DNA from 2 places in the Streptomyces sp. NPDC052012 genome. Region 1 is predicted to be linked to the other one. Evidence: riboswitches for the same ligand, from Rfam matches in the RefSeq annotation. Region 1 holds a riboswitch; the other holds the start of a gene.
The links. Region 1 has a riboswitch for thiamine pyrophosphate ahead of thiO (glycine oxidase ThiO). Riboswitches for the same ligand answer to the same signal wherever they lie in the genome.
Positions count from the first base shown of each region.

Region 1 (7,691 bases):
CGGCTTCAGCTCCAACCTCCGGCTCGCCGACTTCGCCTCCGAGCGCACGCTGTTCGCCACCCACAAGGACGGCGAACTGCTGACCGCGGAGCACGGCTTCCCGCTGCGCCTGATCGTCCCCCACCTGTACGCCTGGAAGGGCCCGAAGTGGGTCCGGGGCGTGGAGTACATGACCGCCGACCGCCGCGGCTTCTGGGAGGAGCGCGGCTACCACAACATCGGCGACCCGTGGCAGGAACAGCGCTACTCCTACCAGGAGGAGCCCGGGGACGGCCCCGAGCTCTGACCCCTCCCGGGCCCGCGCGGATCAGCCGTCGCGCAGCTTCTTCAGCCGCTCCACGTCCGCCGCGTGCCCCTCCTTGCCACCGGGTGTCTCGATGATCAGCGGCACGCCCTCGGTAGCCGGGTGGGTCATCAGCTCCCGGAACGGATCCTCGCCGATGTGGCCGGCGCCGATGTTCGCGTGCCGGTCCCGGTGCGCGCCGACCACGTCCATGGAGTCATTGGCGTGGATCAGCTTCAGCCGCCCCTCGCCGACCGTGTCCACCAGCAGATCCAGCGTCTGACGCATCCCGGAGGGCCCGGTCAGATCGTGGCCGGCGGCGAAGACATGGCAGGTGTCCAGGCAGACCCCGAGCTTCGGATGGGCGTCCAGCGCCTCGACGTACGGCCCGAAGTCCCACGTCCGCGAGCACAGCGAGGCGCCCTGCCCCGCCGTCGACTCCAGCAGCAGGAACGGATCGTCGTCGTGGGTGAGCTCGTCGAGCAGCGGCAGCATGTACTCCCGCACCTGCCTCAGCGCCACCGGCCTCTCCCGCCCGCCCGTCGCGCTCCCGGTGTGCACCACCACACCCAGCGCGCCGATCTCCCGGCCCCGGCGCAGCGAGTGCCGCAGCGACTCCACCGACCGCTCGACGGTCGCCTCGGTGTGGGAGCCGAAGTTGATCAGATACGGGGCATGCACGTACACCGGGATCGACCCGTCCGCACAGGCCGCCCGGAACGCCTCGTCCTGCCGCGGACTGCCCACCGGGGTGGCCCAGCCGCGCGGATTGGCGACGAAGACCTGCACGGTCTCGGCGCCCAGCTCACGGGCGTAGGACAGACCGACGGAATGCAGACCGCCGGCCACGGGCACATGGCTGCCGATCGGGTTGCGGGGGAGGTCACTCTTCACCCGTTCAGGGTGTCATGACCGCCGGAGCCCACCGGTCCGGGGCCCCGGCCGCCCGTCCCGTCAGCGGATCTCGATGGTGATCGTGGAACCCTTGGGCGCCGTCTCGCCGCCCTCCACGGACTGGCCCTCGACCGTGTCGCCGAACAGCCCGAGCAGACCGCGGTCCTCGTCGACCCGGAACCCGGCGCCCTCCAGCTTCTCCTTGGCCTCGTCCACGCTGTCGCCGGTCACGTCCGGGACCTCGACCATCTCCGGACCCTTGGACAGCGTCAGCGTCACCGTGTCGCCCTCGGCGGCCACACCGCCGGCGCCCGGGTTCTGCCGGGCCACCTGGCCCGCGTCGTGCTCGGAGTTGACCCGCTGGGCGGCGACCTTCACCTTCAGGCCGGCCTCCTGCAGTTCGGCCCGCGCGTCCGCCAGATCGTCACCGGTCACGTCCGGCACATCCACCGGGCTGCCCTTGCTCACCGTGAGCGCCACCGCCGAGCCCGCGCGGACCTTGGTGCCCTTGCCCGGCTCGGTGGAGATCACCGAGCCCCGGGGCACGTCCTCGCTGAACTCCCGGGTGACCATGCCCGGCTCCAGGCCCTCGTCCTTCAGCAGGGAGCGCGCCTTGTCCAGCGCGTAACCGTCCAGGTCGGGCACCCGCACGGTCTGCGGGCCCTTGGAGATCACCAGCGACACCGAGTCGTTGCCCCGGATCCGCGCGCCCGCCTTCGGGTCCGTGCTGATCACGGTGCCCCGCTTCACGGTGTCGCTGTACGCCTCCGTCACCCTGCCGACGTCCAGCCCGGCGTCCGCCAGCCGGTCCCGGGCCTCGTCCTCGGTCTTCGCCAGCAGCGGCGGGACCTTGGTGAACTGGCCGGAGTTGATGTACCAGATCCCCGTGCCCACGCCCAGCACCAGCAGCACGGCGACGACGACCGCCATCGGGCCGCGCCGCATCCCCGTGCGCCGCCGGGGCGGCAGCGGGGGCGGGGACTGCAACCGGCTGGTGCGGTGGAAGGAGTCCTCGCCGTCACCGCCCTCGTCGTCGTTGACGGGGAGCGGGCGCGGCACGGTGAGGGCGCGCGGGATGACGCTCGTACGGTCCTCGGCGTTGTCGTGCTCCGCCGTCAGCGCCTGCGGCGGCACCGCGTCCAGCTGCTCGTCGCCGAGCCGCCCGCGCGCCTCGCGGACGCGGGCGAGCAGCGCCACGGCGTCGTGCGGACGCACCTCGGGCGTGCGCGCGGTCGCGGCGGCGACCAGCTCGTCCAGCTCGTACGCCATCCGGGGCACCGCGGCCGACGGCGGCGGCACGTCCTCGTGCAGATGCTTGTACAGCACGGTCGCGGGGGAGTCGCCGTCGTGCGGCTTCTCGCCGGTGAGCATCTCGTAGAGCAGGATGCCGCAGGCGTAGACGTCCACCCGGGGGTCGGCGGTGCCGTGCTCGATCTGCTCCGGCGCCAGATACGAGACCGTGCCCAGCACGGTGCCCGTGGTGTTCGTCACCGTGTCCACGGCACGCACGAGACCGAAGTCGGCGACCTTGACCCGGCCGTCGTCCCCGATGAGCACGTTCTCCGGCTTCATGTCCCGGTGCACGAACCCGGCGCGGTGCGCGGCGCCGAGCGCGGCCAGCACCGGCTCCAGGATGTCCAGCGCGGCCCGCGGCTGCAGCGCGCCCCGCTCGCGCAGCACGTCCCGCAGGGTACAGCCGGCGATGTACTCCATCGCCAGGTAGACGTACGCCCCGTCGGTGCCCTGGTCGAAGACCTGCACGACGTTCGGGTGCGCCAGGCGCGCGACCGACTTCGCCTCCCGGATGAACCGCTCGACGAACGAGCCGTCCGCGGCGAGGGACGGGTGCATCACCTTGAGCGCGAGCACGCGGTCCAGACGGGTGTCCACGGCCCGGTAGACCGTGGCCATCCCGCCGACCGCGATCCGCGCCTCGACGCGGTACCGGCCGTCGAGCACCTGCCCGACCAGAGGGTCCTGAAGGGTCGTGTCCACGCAGGGAGTCTACGAGCCACAACCGACACCCCGACCCCGTCCACCCCTGTTCGGACCCCTATTGCAGCGCACCTGTGACGCGTCTCGCACACGCCGGGAAGCACCAGAGCTGCCCCCCCACTCACCCGCAGCCGCCGACGGCGATCGCCCCCCACGGGGAGCGCCCACCTCTCGACCGACCGGAAACGGGTGGTGCGTGGGTGGGAGAGCAGGACGGGAGAGCAGCGCCGGCTCAGAAGGCAGGACGCTCAGGATCCAGCACGGCCAAACCCTCCGCAGGAGACGACGCCTCGGCGAAATGCCTCCGCGGAATCCGCCCGGCCAACCGAGCCAGCCTCCCCGCCTCCACCGCACTCCGCATGGCGTGAGCCATCAGCACCGGCTCCTGCGCCCGGGTGACGGCGGACGCCAGCATCACCCCCGCACACCCCAGCTCCATCGCCAGCGCCGCATCCGACGCCGTACCGGCCCCCGCATCCAGAATCACCGGCACCCCGGCCCGTTCCACGATCAACTCGAAGTTGTGCGGATTGCGAATCCCGAGCCCCGACCCGATCGGCGACCCCAGCGGCATGACCGCCGCACACCCCACGTCCTCCAGCTTCCGCGCCAGCACCGGGTCGTCATTGGTGTACGGCAGCACCGTGAACCCGTCGTCCACCAGCGTCTCCGCCGCCTCCAGCAACTCGACCGGATCCGGCAGCAGCGTCCGCTCGTCGGCGATGACCTCCAGCTTGATCAGATCGGTACCCAGCGCCTCCCGCGCCAGCCGCGCGGTGAGCACCGCCTCCCCGGCGGTGAAGCACCCCGCCGTGTTCGGCAGCACCCGGATCCCGAGCTTCTCCAGCACGGACAGCACCGACCCGTGCACCGAGGGATCCACCCGCCGCATCGCGACGGTCGTCAGCTCCGTCCCGGACGCCACCAGCGCCCGCTCCAGCACATCGAGGCTCGGCGCCCCTCCGGTGCCCATGATCAGGCGGGACGTGAAGGACGTACCACCGAGGACGAAGGGATCGTCGGCCATGATCAGCCTCCTTGGACGGCGGTGAGGACTTCCACGCGGTCACCCTCGGAGAGGGGAGTGGAGGCCCACTGCGTGCGCGGGACGACGGTTTCGTTCAGGGCCGCGGCCACGCCCGAGGGCGCCGCGGTGAGCGACGTCACGACGACGACGAGACGGGTTCCGGACTCGACCTCTCGGGGTTCCCCGTTGACCGAGATGTTCATGCGGACTGCTCCATGAGTGCGTCGGCGGTGAAGCGCCGGGGCGTGAACGGCCGGGCCTCGGCGGGGAGTTCCCCCGTGGTCAGCACATGGGCCATGACGTCGCCGGTCACCGGCGTGAGGAGCACACCGTTGCGGTAGTGCCCGGTGGCCAGCAGCAGCCCCTCCAGCCCCGTCGGCCCGAGCAGCGGAGCGTTGTCGGGCGAGCCCGGCCGCAGTCCGGCCCGGGTCTCGGTGAGCGGCAGCTCGGTGATCCCGGGCACCAGCTCATGGGCGTCGCGCAGCAGCTCGTACACGCCGCCCGCGGTGACGGTGGTGTCCCAGCCCAGCTCCTCGCTGGTCGCCCCGATCACCAGCTCGCCGCTCTCGCGCGGCACCAGATAGACGTGGCTGCCGCGCACCACGGCCCGCACGGTCCGGCTCAGGAACGGCCCGTACTCGGCGGGCATCGTCAGCCGTACGACCTGCCCCTTCACCGGCCGTACCGGCGGCACCACGTCCTGCGGGACCCCCGCGAGCCGCCCGCTCAGGCTGCCTCCGGCCAGCACCACCTGCCCGGCGTTCAGCTCGGCCCCGCCGGCGGTGACCACGCCCGCCGCCCGGTCCCCGGCGACGACCAGCCGCTCGGCCCACGCGCGGTGCAGCACCACGCCCGCGCGCTCACAGGCCGTCACCAGCGCCGCCGCGAGCCGCCGCGGATCGATCTGGTGGTCGCCGTCCACGCGCAGCCCGCCGCGCACACCCGGCGCGAGCATCGGCTCCAGCCGCCGGCACTCCCGCCCGGACAGCCATTGTGAATCCAGCCCCGACCGCTGCTGCAGCGCGTGCAGCTCGCGCAGATGGGCCCGGTCGTCGGCGTCCAGGGCGACCGCGAGCGTGCCGCAGCGGCGGTAGCCGAGGTCGTGTCCGGTGGCCTCGGTCAGTTCGGCCGCGAAGTCGGGGTAGCGGCGTGCGGAGGCGAGATTCAGGGCGAGCAGGGTCTGCTCGCCGTAGTGCAGTTCCGTGACGGCGGCCAGCATCCCGGCAGCCACCTGGGCGGCCCCGCCGCCCGGCTCGGGATCCACCACGGTCGTGGCGAGACCGCGCTGCGCGGACCGCCAGGCCGTGACCAGACCGATGATTCCGCCCCCGATGACAAGGACGTCGGACGTGCGCGTACGCGACATGGGCGTCCAGCCCCTCCCTTCGCCGGCATGACCCGGATCAGGTTCGTACGGTCGGAGGCCGCCAGCCTCCCTCTCAGCCCGGTGCGTCCGGGCTCCCGCGAGTGCTTTACGTTGGCCACCCTAGCCCCCGGAGCACCGACCTTGTAAGGGAGCCCAGCCGTGGCCCGTTCGCTCGACGGTCTCGTCCTCGCCCCGGTCGCCGACCAGGCACCGGGCCAGGTCGGCACCCGCACCCGCTTCCGCTACCACGAGCGGGACGGCGAGATCTGGGCCGACTACGCGGGCGGCGACGTCGTACGCGGCCACTTGCTGGGCACCCGGGACGGGGACCGGCTGGACTTCCGGTACGTGCAGCTCAAGCGGGACGGCACGACCTCCTCGGGGCACTGTGTGTCGACGGTCGTGGACCTGCCCGACGGGCGGGTCCGGCTGGAGGAGAGCTGGGAGTGGGAGTCGCAGCCGGGCAGTGGGACCAGCGTGGTGGAACAGGTCGTGGCGCAGGTCGTGGCCCAGGGGGACTGACTGACAAAACGTCAGGTGCTTATGGTGATCAGGTGAGCGAGCAGACGCAGGAACCGGAGTCGTCCGACGAGACGCGCCGGGTGGTGGTGGCGGGCGCGGGCATGGCCGGCGTCCAGACCGCGGTCGCCCTGCGCGAGCAGGGGTTCGGCGGCACGGTGCTGCTCATCGGCGCCGAGCCCCACCAGCCGTACGACCGGCCGCCGTTGTCCAAGGCCGTGCTGCTCGGCAAGGCCGAGGACTCCGCCTTCGACGTCGACTTCGAGGCGCTCGGCATCGACCTGCGGCTCGGCTGCGAGGTGCTCGGCCTGCGCCCCGCCGACCACCGGCTGGACACCGAGGCCGGGCCCGTCCCGTACGACGTCCTGGTGATCGCCACCGGCGCGGAACCGGTCCGGCTGCCCGGCGCGGACGGCGTGCCCGGCGTGCACCTGCTGCGCACCCTCGACGACGCCGAGCGGCTGCGGCCCGTGCTCGCCCGGCAGCACGACATCGTGGTGGTCGGCGCCGGCTGGATCGGCGCCGAGTTCGCCACGGCGGCGCGCGAGGCGGGCTGCGCGGTCACCGTCGTCGAGGCCGCCGACCGGCCGCTGGCCGAGGCGCTGCCCGCGGAGGTGGCCGCCCCCATGACCGCCTGGTACGCCGACGCGGGAGTCGAGCTGCGGACGCACGCACGCGTGGAGCGCGTCGAGCCCGGCGCGGTGCTGCTCGACGACGGCTCACGGCTGCCCGCGGGCGCGGTGGTCGTCGGGATCGGCGCCCGCCCCGCCACCGCCTGGCTGGCCGGGTCCGGGGTCCGGCTCGGCGCGTACGGCGAGGTGGTCGCCGACCGCCACCTGGCGACGTCCGTCCCCGATGTCTACGCCGTCGGCGACTGCGCGTCCTTCCCCTCCGGGCGCTACGGCGAACGGCTGCTCGTCCACCACTGGGACAACGCCCTCCAGGGGCCCCGCACGGTCGCCGCGAACATCCTCGGTGCGGCCACGGGTGAGCCTCCGGCGGTGTACGACCCGGTGCCGTACTTCTGGTCCGAGCAGTTCGGGCGCTTCGTCCAGTACGCCGGTCACCACGCGGACGCCGACCGGATCGTGTGGCGCGGCGACCCGTCCGGCCCGGCGTGGACCGTGTGCTGGCTGCGGCGGTCCCGTCTGGTGGCGCTGCTGGCGGTGGGGCGGCCCCGGGACCTCGCACAGGGGCGTCGGCTGATCGAGGCGGGGGCGACGATGGACCCCCGCCTGATCGCGGACCCGGCCCGCCCTCTGAAGTCGGCGACGGCGTGACGCGTTCGCGCTGGTGGGTGGGGCTGACTTCCGACTGTCAGTGGCAGATGGCACGCTTGTCCCGTGACCGAGATTGACGCAAAGATCGATGCTCTCGTCCCCGCCTGGCTCACCCTGCCCGACATCGCCGAGAAGCTCGGCGTCGAGGTGACGCGCGTTCGGCAGCTGGTCAAGGAGGGCCAGCTCATCGCCGTGCGCCGGGGTGAGAACCGCGCGCTGCACGTGCCCGCCGCCTTCATCGACGGGGACAAGGTCGTCAAGGGCCTCTCCGGCACCCTGACGCTCCTGCGGGACGACGGCTTCACGGTCGAAGAGATGCTGGAGTGG
Region 1 is NZ_JBFAXA010000001.1:582,352-590,042, forward strand. It holds gene AB0412_RS02655 (sulfite oxidase-like oxidoreductase) at 1-286, shown strand, start outside; gene AB0412_RS02660 (deoxyribonuclease IV) at 308-1,177, opposite strand; gene pknB (Stk1 family PASTA domain-containing Ser/Thr kinase) at 1,238-3,172, opposite strand; gene AB0412_RS02670 (thiazole synthase) at 3,405-4,199, opposite strand; gene thiS (sulfur carrier protein ThiS) at 4,202-4,402, opposite strand; gene thiO (glycine oxidase ThiO) at 4,399-5,565, opposite strand; TPP riboswitch at 5,563-5,674, opposite strand; gene AB0412_RS02685 (hypothetical protein) at 5,725-6,087, shown strand; gene AB0412_RS02690 (FAD-dependent oxidoreductase) at 6,120-7,364, shown strand; gene AB0412_RS02695 (Rv2175c family DNA-binding protein) at 7,428-7,691, shown strand, end outside.

Region 2 (7,691 bases), on a different contig from region 1:
GACCGACCAGGGCACCACCCGCAAGACGCTGTGGAAGCTGTTCGACGGGACGCTCGTCGAGTCCGTGCTGATGCGGTACCCGGACCGGGTGACCATGTGCATCAGCTCGCAGGCCGGGTGCGGGATGAACTGTCCGTTCTGCGCGACCGGGCAGGCGGGACTCGACCGGAATCTGTCCACCGCGGAGATCGTGCATCAGATCGTCGACGGGATGCGGGCGCTCCGGGACGGGGAGGTGCCCGGCGGGCCCGCGCGGCTGAGCAACATCGTGTTCATGGGCATGGGCGAGCCGCTCGCCAACTACAAGCGGGTCGTGGGGGCCATTCGCCGCCTCACCGACCCCGAGCCGGACGGGCTCGGGCTGTCGCAGCGGGGGATCACCGTGTCGACGGTGGGGCTCGTTCCGGCGATTCACCGGTTCTCCGACGAGGGCTTCAAGTGCCGGCTCGCCATCTCCCTGCACGCCCCGGACGACGAGCTGCGCGACACCCTCGTCCCCGTGAACACCCGGTGGAAGGTGCGCGAGGTGCTCGACGCCGGGTTCGAGTACGCGGCCAAGTCCGGTCGGCGGCTGTCCATCGAGTACGCGCTCATCCGTGACATCAACGACCAGGCGTGGCGCGGTGACCGGCTCGGACGGCTGCTCAAGGGGCGGCCCGTGCATGTCAATCTCATCCCGCTGAACCCCACGCCCGGTTCCAAGTGGACCGCCTCGCGGCCCGAGGACGAGAAGGCGTTCGTGGAGGCGATCGCCGCGCACGGTGTGCCGGTCACCATCCGGGACACCCGTGGCCAGGAGATCGACGGGGCCTGTGGTCAGCTCGCCGCGAGCGAGCGGTAACCTGACCGGCGTACACCTTCATATTCCGACAGGGGAGCGCCACAGCGCTGAGAGTGCGGCACCGGCCGCAGACCCTCCGAACCTGGCCCAGGTCATTCTGGGTAGGGAGATCGGTCACCACTCGAGCTGTTGCGCCCTGCCCGGGACCCTCACGGGTGTCCCGGGCAGGGCCGCGTCTCTTCCTGGTCACTCCAGGAGGAATCCAGTGAGCATCACCAAGAAGGTCACCGTCCTGGCCGTCGGGCTGGGGCTGGTCACGCTGTCCGCGTGCGGGTCGTCCGACGGCGACGACCCGAGCGGCGGCGGGTCGAAGACCGTGACCCTGGTCAGCCACAATTCGTGGGCCGCGTCCGAGGACGTCGTCGCCGCCTTCGAGAAGCAGTCCGGCTACAAGGTCAAGGTCCTCGAGGACGGCGACGCCGGGCAGGCCGTCAACAAGGCGATCCTGACCAAGGACAACCCCCAGGGCGACGTCTTCTTCGGCGTCGACAACACCCTGCTGTCCCGCGCCCTCGACAACGGGCTGTTCCAGCCGTACGAGGCGAAGGGCTCCGACCTGATCCTGCCCGAGTACCGGGTGGACGGGGACAAGCACCGGGTCACCCCCGTCGACACCGGCGACGTCTGCGTCAACTACGACAAGAAGTACTTCGCCGATCACAAGCTCGACCCGCCCAAGACCTTCGACGATCTGATCAAGCCCGAGTACAAGGACCTCCTCGTCACCGAGAACGCCTCCACCTCCTCACCCGGCCTCGGCTTCCTGCTCGGCACCGCCGCGAAGTACGGCGACGACCGCTGGCAGGACTACTGGAAGAAGCTCAAGGCCAACGGCGTCAAGGTCGTCGACGGCTGGGAGCAGGCCTACAACGAGGAGTTCTCCGGTTCGGCCGGCGGCAAGAAGGCGAAGGGCGACCGGCCGCTCGTCGTGTCGTACGCGTCCTCACCGCCCGCCGAGGTGATCTACGCCGACCCGAAGCCGGACACCGCGCCCACCGGCGTCGCCGAGGGCACCTGCTTCCGCCAGGTCGAGTACGCGGGCCTGCTGAGCAACGCGAAGAATCCCGAGGGCGGCAAGGCGCTGCTCGACTTCCTGATCAGCAAGACGTTCCAGGACGACATGCCGCTGAACATGTTCGTCTACCCGGTGCGCGAGGGCGCCCAGGTGCCTCAGGAGTTCGTGAAGTTCGGGCCGCAGGCGAAGGACCCGGAGACCATGGACCCGGCGAAGATCGCCGACAACCGTGACCAGTGGGTCAAGTCGTGGACCTCGCTCGTCCTGAAGTGAGCCGGACCGCGCCGGTGAGCCGCGCCGCGGCCAGGTGGCGCGGGAACGCGGCGCGGCTCGGTCTGATGGCCGTGCCCGTCGCGTTCTTCGCCGTCTTCTTCGCCTACCCCGTCGCCGCGATCGTCGCGCGGGGGTTGAAGACCGACGGCGGCTGGCAGCTCGGGCGGATCGGGGACGTGCTGGCCCAGCCGGACATCCGGCACGTCCTGTGGTTCACCACCTGGCAGGCGCTCGTCTCCACCGCCCTGACCCTGGTGATCGCCCTGCCCGGCGCGTACGTCTTCGCCCGCTTCGAGTTCCCCGGCAAACAGCTGCTGCGGGCCGTGGTCACCGTGCCGTTCGTGCTGCCGACGGTGGTCGTCGGCACGGCGTTCATGGCGCTCGTGGGGCGCGGCGGACTCCTCGACGAGTGGTGGGGGGTACGCCTGGACACCACCGTGTGGGCGATCCTGCTCGCGCACGTCTTCTTCAACTACGCCGTCGTCGTACGGACCGTGGGCGGGCTGTGGGCGCAGCTCGACCCGCGGCAGGAGGAGGCCGCGCGGATGCTCGGCGCCTCCCGCTTCACCGCCTGGCGGACCGTCACGCTGCCCGCGCTCGTGCCCGCCGTCGCCGCGGCGACGCTGATGGTCTTCCTGTTCACCTTCACCTCCTTCGGTGTGGTGCAGATCCTCGGCGGGCCCACCTTCTCCACCCTCGAAGTGGAGATCTACCGGCAGACCTCCGAGATCTTCGACCTGTCCACGGCCGCCGTGCTGACGATGATCCAGTTCGTCGCGGTCGGCTCGATCCTCGCCCTGCACGCCTGGACCGTGCGGCGCCGGGAGACCGCGCTGCGGCTGGTGGACGCGTCCGTGACCGCGCGCCGGCCGCGCGGCGCCGGGCAGTGGACGCTGCTCGGCGGGGTGGTCGCCACCGTCGCCGTACTGCTCGTGCTGCCGCTCGCCGTGCTGGTGGAGCGCTCCTTCGGCGCCGCGGACCTCGGCTACTACCGGGCGCTGACCCGGGACGACGGCGGGGTGTTCCTGGTCGCGCCGATCCAGGCCGTCGCCAACTCGCTGCAGTACGCGGTCGCCGCCACCGTCATCGCCGTGCTGATCGGGGGGCTCGCCGCGGTGGCGCTGACCCGGAGGGACGCGGGGCGGCTGGTGCGCGGTTTCGACGCGCTGCTGATGCTGCCGCTCGGGGTGTCCGCGGTGACGGTCGGCTTCGGTTTCCTGATCGCCCTCGACGAGCCGCCGCTGGATCTGAGGTCCTCGTGGATCCTGGTGCCGCTCGCGCAGGCGCTGGTGGGCGTCCCGTTCGTCGTGCGGACCATGCTGCCGGTGCTGCGGGCGGTGGACGTACGGCTGCGGGAGGCGGCGGCGGTGCTCGGGGCGTCGCCGTGGCGGGCCTGGCGGGAGGTGGACCTGCCGATGGTGCGGCGAGCGCTGCTGATCGCGGCCGGGTTCGCCTTCGCGGTGTCGCTGGGGGAGTTCGGGGCGACGGTGTTCATCGCGCGGCCGGACAACCCGACGCTGCCGGTGGCCGTGGCGCGGCTGCTGGGGCGGCCGGGTGACCTCAACTACGGCCAGGCGATGGCCCTGTCGACGATGCTGATGATCGTGTGCGCGGTGGCGCTGCTGGTGCTGGAGCGGCTGCGGACCGACCGGACCGGGGAGTTCTAGATGCTGCTGAGCCTTGAGGGCGCGACCGTCCGCTTCGGGGGCAGGGCGGTGCTGGACACGGTGGACCTGTCGGTCGCCGAGCACGAGATCGTCTGCGTTCTCGGGCCCAGCGGCAGCGGCAAGTCGACGCTGCTGCGGGTGGTGGCCGGGCTCCAGCCCCTCGATGCCGGGCACGTGCTGCTCGACGGCCGCGACCAGTCCGGTGTGCCCGCGCATCGGCGCGGGGTCGGGCTGATGTTCCAGGACCACCAGCTGTTCCCGCAGCGGGACGTGGCCGGCAACGTGTCCTTCGGGCTGCGGATGCGCGGCGCCTCGCGCGGTGAACAGGCCGGTCGCGTGCGGGAGTTGCTGGATCTCGTCGGTCTGCCGGGGGCGGCCGGGCGGGCGGTCGCGGCCCTGTCCGGCGGTGAGCAGCAGCGGGTGGCGCTGGCGCGGGCGCTCGCGCCGAGCCCGCGGCTGCTGATGCTCGACGAGCCGCTCGGCCAGCTCGACCGGTCCCTCAGGGAGCGGCTGGTCGTCGAACTGCGCGAGCTGTTCGGCCGGTTGGGCACCACCGTGCTCGCCGTGACCCACGACCAGGGGGAGGCGTTCGCGCTGGCCGACCGGGTGGTGGTGATGCGGGACGGCCGGATCGCCCAGTCCGGCACACCGCTGCAGGTGTGGCAGCGGCCCGCGAACGCCTTCGTGGCGCGGTTCCTCGGCTTCGAGAACGTCGTCGAGGCGACCGTCGGCGCGGACGTCGCGGTGACGCCCTGGGGCAAGGTCCCCGTGCCCGCCGACGCCCCGCAGGGCGCCCGCACTCTTCTGATCAGGCCCGCCGGGGTGCGCCTGGTTCCCGCCGACGCCGGCCTGCGCTGCACGGTGGCCGCCCGTACTTTCCGCGGCACCCATGTCGCCGTCCACCTCCAGCCCGAGGACGCCCCGCGCCTGGAGGCCGCCTGCCCGCTGCGGGCGGCACCCGAGGTCGGCGACGAGGTCGGGGTCGAGTTCGACGCGGCGGAAATCGTGGTGCTGGGCTGATCACCGCGCTCGTAGGGTGACGTCATGACCACGCTCTCCCACGACCGCTACTGCGACGAAATCACCCACCGGACAGGGCAGTTCAGGGCCCTGCTGACCTCCGGGTCCGGCCTCTTCGCGACGGTGCCGACCTGCCCGGACTGGACCCTGGAGCAGCTGGTGCGCCATGTCGGACGGGCCCTGCTCTGGGTGGAGCTGCTGGTGCGCACCCGGGCCCAGGAGGAGGTCCCGATCGACGACGTACCGGGGACCGAGGGGCCCGGCACCCGCGGAGATGCCGCCGCGCTGGAGACGTGGCTGGCCGAGGCCGGTGCGGCGGCGGTGGCCGCGCTGCGGGAAGCCGGACCGGACACGCGCGTGTGGGCATGGTCCGGGATCCACACCACCGGGTTCTGGGCCCGGCGGATGACCCACGAGCTCGTCGTCCACCACGCGGACGCCATGCTCGCCGCGGGCCGGCCCTTCGCGCCGGTCGCGGCCGAGGTGGCCGCCGACGCGGTGGACGAGTGGCTGGAGATCGTGCAGTTCGTGCAGCGGGTCCTGCCGGACGGCCCGGCGAAGGATCTGCGCCGGCCCGGCGCCTCGCTCCACCTGCACGCCACCGACACCGCGCCCGGTCTGAACGCCGAGTGGCTGATCGAGCTCGGTGAGGACGGTGTCACCTGGCGCCGCGGGCACGAGAAGGCGAGCGTCGCCCTGCGCGGCCCGCTCACCTCCCTGCTCCTCGCCTTCTACCGGCGCCTGCCGCTGGACGCCCCGCGGCTCGAGGTGCTCGGCGACCGGAAGCTGCTGGAGTTCTGGCTGGAGCGGGCGACGTTCGGCTGAGACGGGCCACCGGCCGGGGCGGCACGACGGTGGCCCGCCCCCCCGCCCCCGGCACGGGCGGCACGAGGCCGGCCCGCCCCCCGGCAGGGGACGGACCCCAGGCAAGGGACGGGCCGGCGGAAGGGCGGGGCCGGATCAGCGGTCGCTGTCCGAGCCCCGGCGCCGCATGCCGAGGAAGACCGCGCCGCCGCCGACGACGACCAGCGCGCCCGCGACACCGGCGATCAGAGCGGTGTTGGAGCCGGCGCCGGTCTCGGCGAGGTTGGACTCGCCGACCGCGGGCGACGGGGCGTTGCTCGCGGTGTCCGCGGGAGCGCTGCTCTCGCTCTCCGGCTCCGAGGGGGCGGGGGTGCCGGGCTCCTCGGCCGGGGTCGAGGCGGAGTCCGACGGAGTGGGCGTCGGGCTCGGGGTCTGCTCCTGCTTCTTCTTGCACGCCGTGGCCGGGGTGGTCAGGTTCGGCTCGATGTCCGCGTCCACGTGGGGCTCGGCCTTGATGTGGATGCGGTACTCGGCGTTCGGCTTCCAGTCCTCCTCGAAGGTGAGGGTCACGCCGTCGCGGGAGCCCTTGACCACCTTCTCGCCGACCTTCTTCACGTCGGCGCCGTTGTTCTCCAGGAACACGCTGACGGTGGCCGGGATCCCCTTGGGGTCGACGTCGGTGACGGTGATGACACCGTTGTCACCGACACACTTGGCCTCGGCCGAGAAATCGCTGATGCCGGAGGCCGCCGCGGTGCCGGCGGCGCCGAGGGCGAGCGCGGCCGACGCGGAGGCGACGCCGAGAGCACGCACGGTACGTGTGACGGTACGGCGCGGGGCCGTACGACGGGATACGGACAGAACTGTCACGTTTGTCCTTCACTGGGATGCGCAAATGCGGGGGGTTGAGGGAGAGCTGACGGGACATCAGCTCTCCCAGGTGGCACCCAGGTTTATAAGCGCCGCATAAGTAGTGTCAACGCATATGCCGATCGCGGCCCCCGGCTTTGCCTTCTCATTAACCGCCCAGACGTTTCAACGCCCCGGGAGCCTCCTCGATCCGGTCCACCAGGGCGATCCGCGCCTCCATCGACCGCTCCCGCGCGAGCGCCTGCAGCAGCGGCCAGGCCGGCAGCTTCTCCGTCCAGTGCGCCCGGTCCACCAGCACCATGGGCGTCGGCTCCCCGCGCGACTCGTAGTAGTTGGGCGTCGCGTTGTCGAATATCTCCTGTACGGTCCCGGCGGCGCCCGGAAGGAAGACCACACCCGCGGTGCACCGGGCCAGCAGACCGTCCTCGCGGGTGGCGTTGGCGAAGTACTTCGCGATGTGCGACGCGAAGGCGTTGGGCGGCTCATGGCCGTAGAACCAGGTCGGGATGCCGACCGAGTGGTTGCCCTTCGGCCAGCGGGTGCGCACCTCGAAGGCGGCACGGGCCCAGTCGGTGACCGACGGGGCGAACGAGGGGGCCACCGCGAGGAGTTCGCACGCCTCGTCCAGCATCGCGTCGTCGTACGGGGCCGAGTAGGCGCCGAGGTTCGCGGCCTCCATCGCGCCGGGACCGCCGCCCGTCGCCACCGTGAACCCGGCCTGGGTGAGCGCGCGGCCCAGCCGGGCGGCACCCCGGTACTGCTCGGTGCCGCGGGCCATCGCGTGTCCGCCCATGACCCCCACCACCCGTGCCCCGCGCAGGAGTTCGTCGAGGGCGTCGGACATGGAGTCGTCGTGGACGGCGCGCAGCATCGAGGCGAAGATGTCGCCGTCGGCCCTGGTCCGCTGGAACCAGGCGTAGGCGAGGGCGTCCGGTGTCGCCTCGTAGCCCTTGTCGAGCGAGGCGAACAGGTCGCCGGGGGTGTAGAGATGACCCCGGTAGGGGTCGAAGGGCAGTCCGGGCACGGGCGGAAGCACGAGCGCGCCGTCGGCGCGGAGCTTCTCCGCCGCCTCGGCGCGCATCCGGCAGCCCAGGAACACCGCCTCCGCGGTGTCCGTGGTCAGCAACTCCCGTGTCCGGTCGGTCAGATCGACGGACTGGACCCGGAAGCCGGAGAGGGTGCCGCGGGCCGAGACGATCGC
Region 2 is NZ_JBFAXA010000013.1:92,680-100,370, reverse strand. It holds gene rlmN (23S rRNA (adenine(2503)-C(2))-methyltransferase RlmN) at 1-841, shown strand, start outside; TPP riboswitch at 862-967, shown strand; gene AB0412_RS21415 (thiamine ABC transporter substrate-binding protein) at 1,047-2,129, shown strand; gene AB0412_RS21410 (iron ABC transporter permease) at 2,195-3,796, shown strand; gene AB0412_RS21405 (ABC transporter ATP-binding protein) at 3,797-4,816, shown strand; gene AB0412_RS21400 (maleylpyruvate isomerase family mycothiol-dependent enzyme) at 4,841-5,641, shown strand; gene AB0412_RS21395 (LAETG motif-containing sortase-dependent surface protein) at 5,777-6,433, opposite strand; gene AB0412_RS21390 (Rossmann fold nucleotide-binding protein) at 6,639-7,691, opposite strand, start outside.
Region 2: another riboswitch for thiamine pyrophosphate. It lies ahead of AB0412_RS21415 (thiamine ABC transporter substrate-binding protein); the one in region 1 lies ahead of thiO (glycine oxidase ThiO).